2 regions of the Carnobacterium mobile DSM 4848 genome follow, and region 2 is predicted to be linked to the other one. Evidence: riboswitches for the same ligand, from Rfam matches in the RefSeq annotation. Region 2 holds a riboswitch; the other holds the start of a gene.

Region 1 (2,208 bases), 910 kb from region 2:
CCATACTGAAAATCCTGGTTCGGGAAAGGTTATGGAAAAGGTTGGAATGAGTTTTGAAGGAATCAAAAGAGAGGGAGCAAAGGATAATGAAGGAAACCTTTGTGATATAGCAACGTACGCTATGCTTAAATCAGATTGGGAAAATGAGTACAATCAGATAGAGCGAAACGATTAACTTTTCTATCCTAAAAAGCGTCGTTCAAAAAGGTATGTGTAAAATAGTTCTCGAGATTCTATCATGTTTTACTGGCAAAAAGAGGTTCTTTATCGAATTGTGTTGGTCATGCTTAATAATGAAATTTCCTCCGGAATTTACGCGTCTGCTTGCAAGAGTCATGGGAACGACTGGAGCCTTACATGTCTCCAGCCTTTCAAGCCTCAAACGAAGCTTAACCGCTTCGTAATTCGCATTGAATCCTTTACATGGCTGCAAGGAGCCGCTATTCCTCCGAAAATTTCAAGTTGTGGAATAGACTCATTCTTCTTACCAACACTAAAAATAATAGAACCCAAAAAAGAAAGAAGGCGTTCTATCATAAATGTATGCTTGAGCGGCAAATACATAAATGAAAGAGGCCTTCTTATGAATAAGATTATATCAAAGGTTTACCAAATAATAAAGAAGTTAGCTTGAATATTAAATTTGTTTGTCCTACAATGAATAAGAGAGATAGAAAGAATTGAATAGCCTTGTTAGGTGAGGCTACTGTACTAGAGATATGCTGCTGCCCAGAAACGTCCAAAGACGCCAATGGGTTAACAGGAATTTTCGAATTAAGGAAATTTTTAACGCAGCTGGGATCGTCCCTATGCTGTACAGTGCTGAAACTCAATGAAGGGGTGCTGGTATTAAATCCGTTTTGATCAACTGTCTATCAGTTGTTTTGCGCGCTCTTCGAAGCGTGCTTTTTTTTATTTCTTTTTTAGTTAAATGGTAAATGAAAAACAACAAGAGAAAACTGTTTTTGTTATTAGCTTGTTTCATTACTATAAAGTTCTCTAGGGGGTGGTTCAAGTGGATTCTATTCCATCTTGTCGACAGATGAAAAAATCGAAAAGTTTTATTCATATAATGCAAAAACGAATACAAGAAGAAGGAGCACTTTTAATGAGCCTTCCTGAGAGGAATGATAGTAATGAAAAGAATGGATGACAGAAAAAACACCTATTATGAAGGAATCTTCAAAGCCGCAAAGGAAAACAACCGTAAAAAATTTCGTAAGCTATTTTTGAAACTTCATACAAATGATCAAGTTGAACTTTTTCACCTCTTATATCCTGAAAAGAGAAAAAAGTAGAGAGCTTTTTGGAACCAGCAGAATTTGCGGAATTATTTGAATGGATGGATCCTGCTGATCAAACAGAAGCTTATGAAGCCTTCTCGCCTGAATACATTGCGAACTTATTCCATTATATGGAGATAGACAATGTGGTAAACTTTTTATCTTACCGAGATGACGAAGAAAGACAAGTTCTCTTAAATTTCTTAGACACAGCAGAAAGAAGCAAAGTAGAAGAAATGCTCGCGTATGAACCAGAAACTGCGGGATCCATTATGACGAAAGGGTTTATTAGCGTTTCTCCTGAACATACTGTGCAGCAAACAGTGGAGATGGTACGTACTATTGCTAAGGAAGCAGAAATGGTCTACTATATTTACGTTTTAGACACAACCAGCAGATTGGTAGGCATCTTATCTTTGCGAGACACAATTTTGAATCCGGAAGATACAAAAGTCCAAGATGTAATGTTGACTCAATTAGCCTTTGTACGTCTGAATGATGACCAAGAAGCGGTTGCTCGCATGATTCAAGATTATAATCTGTTGGCCGTTCCTGTTTTGAACGATGAAGATGTGATGCTCGGAATTGTGACGGTCGATGATGTGATGGATATTTTGGTTGAAGAAACGACAGAAGATTTTAATGAATTCTCTGCTATCCGTAAAACGAAAAGCAAAACGGAACGAGGAGAAGAGAGTGCATGGCAAATTGCTCGTGCAAGGATGCCGTGGATCGTCATTCTTGTTTTCTTAGGAATGATCAGTGCTTCTTTGATCAGTTCGTTTGAGGAAACATTGAGTCAAGTAGTTATCCTTGCTGCTTTTATTCCAATTATTATGGATTCAGCTGGGAATGTAGGAACACAATCATTGGCAGTTGCAGTTCGAAATATTTCGATGGGAGAAGAAAGAACCAGAGAAGAGTT
Region 2 (2,208 bases):
AAGTCAGAGACACCATGTGCTTTATAATCGGCTAGTCGAAAACCGGCTAAATGATTTAGTGTATCGCCAAATAAAGGAGCTTTTTCGGACCAAGCGGTTTCCCATTTATCAAAAATTTGTTTTCTGACTTCGCTGTCAGGATCTGTATTCATTTTATTATAGGCTTGTCCAGCGGAAAGATCGATAATGGTTCCATCTTGTTCTTCAAATGGAATTTCAATAGTAGCGACTAAAGTATCGTAGTGGTCACTCCAACCTTGGAAGCCATCAATCGAAAGAGCGTTAATTAAAGACTCTTCGGATTCACTTAATAATTCTTTTCCTTGTGTTCTTGTCTCTTGTAAGACAAATTCAACCGGACGGAATTCGGGCAAAGCAAGTAACTTTTTCCATTCCTCTTCCGGCATAGCAACAAGTTTTTTTGTGAGGATAGTTTGGATCGTATTGAAACTACTGCTCAAGGAGAATATTTGTCCAAATAAAGTAGTAGTCTGTTTATCATTGACATCAGCTGACTGAACAGCTTCAACAAAAGTATGTACTTGTGTTAAGCCAAAAGTGAGTTTTTCTTGTAGTCCTAAAATAGAAGAAAATTGATGGAAATAAGGCTTATCCTCTTTGCTGTTCCATTCTTTAACAGCAGTAGAGAATTCAGTTAATTGCTCTTGAATCAACGTTATTTTTTCTTGTAATTCTGTGGAATGACTGCCGCCTGAAAAAATAGAATCTAGGTCCCAATTCATACTGTACTTCATTTAAAAACTTCCCTTCTGCATGTGTCTTCTTTTATTATAATCTAGTTGTCCTTAGTTTAAAACCATCCTTTTGTAAATTACGGAAAATTAAAACCAGCGTGTTGGTTGACATCTCCGCTGAGATGAGTTAGCTTAGTAGGTGACAAGAAATGAATAAGCTTCTGTTAGGTGAGGCTCCTATATGGAAATATGCTGCTGCCCAAAAACGTCGAGAGACACCAATGGGTCAACAGAGATGGTCGAATTAAGGCCATATTTAATGTAGCTGATGAATAATCTACGCCATATAGTGCTAAAACTCGACGATGGAGAACTAATACTGTGTCTTTATTTGTTTTGCACTTCATTCAGTATTAAATATGTGAACCGTTTATTTGAGATAAACAATTCAGGTACATACTCTATCGCGGAATAGAGTATGTACTTTTTTTGTTGTGTCGATTAAACTGAAAAACTTATCCATTATGAGCAACAGCTAGTTTTCAGTAGAACAAAACCTAACAAAATGGGAAAGAGGTGAATGGTATGGAAAAAGGATCTAGTAGTGATCATCCAGATGATGATTGTTGGAAAAATAAAGAAAAAATAAGTAAACCTACCATAAACCTCTTAGTTAGGATAAGAGTGTAGTAAAACTTATTTTTTCCGGTAAGACAAGAGGAGGAAAAAATGATGGCAAATCAAAAAAAACACATTTATACAGAAAAGAAATCTAAAAACAATCAATTGAAAGAACTAGGTTACTTGACAGAAGAAGCGGTTTTAAAACAATTGAAGACAGAAGCATCAGGCTTAAGCAAATCAGAAGCGGAAAAACGCTTAGAAGAATTTGGATTGAATGAAGTAGCTTCCCAAAAACCGATTCCTTGGTATTTACTGTTGCTCCAAGCATTCAAAGATCCCTTTATTTATGTTTTAGCACTTTTATTAGTTGTCTCAGCTGCTACTAAAGATTTTGAGGCTAGTATTGTTATGAGCCTAATGATTTTATTTAGTGCGGGACTTCATTTTATTCAAGAATACCGTTCTCAAAAAGCCAGCTTAGCTTTAAAAGAGCTGATTGAAACCACTTGTGCAGTAACCAGAGAAGGGGTAACAAAAGAAACCCCAATTGATGAAGTGGTTCCTGGAGATATTATTAATTTGTCGACAGGAGACTTGATTCCAGCTGATGCTCGTTTGATTTGGGCCAAAGACTTATTCGTCAATCAATCGTCATTAACGGGCGAATCAATGCCAATTGAAAAATTTGTTCATATCGAGAATGAGAAAAAAGACGCGAATATGACGGCTTTGGACCTTCACAATTTAGCTTTTATGGGTACAGATGTTTTGAGCGGACAAGGAAAAGTAGTCGTATTAAAAACGGGAGAAGATACTTTCTTTGGAGACATTGCTGCTAAATCTTCTAAATCTAGAGGAGAAACGAGTTTCGACCGCGGAGTAAAAAATG

What was found. Region 2 has a riboswitch for magnesium ahead of mgtA (magnesium-translocating P-type ATPase). Riboswitches for the same ligand answer to the same signal wherever they lie in the genome.
Region 1: linked by a shared signal. The riboswitch ahead of mgtE (magnesium transporter) and the one ahead of mgtA (magnesium-translocating P-type ATPase) in region 2 are both predicted to bind magnesium.

Annotation. Positions count from the first base shown of each region.
Region 1 is NZ_JQMR01000001.1:1,973,297-1,975,504, forward strand. Features, by position in the region: gene BR87_RS09405 (GNAT family N-acetyltransferase) at 1-175, shown strand, start outside; M-box (ykoK) riboswitch at 683-846, shown strand; gene mgtE (magnesium transporter) at 1,307-2,208, shown strand, end outside.
Region 2 is NZ_JQMR01000001.1:1,059,915-1,062,122, reverse strand. Features, by position in the region: gene BR87_RS04935 (M3 family oligoendopeptidase) at 1-755, opposite strand, end outside; M-box (ykoK) riboswitch at 909-1,074, shown strand; gene mgtA (magnesium-translocating P-type ATPase) at 1,428-2,208, shown strand, end outside.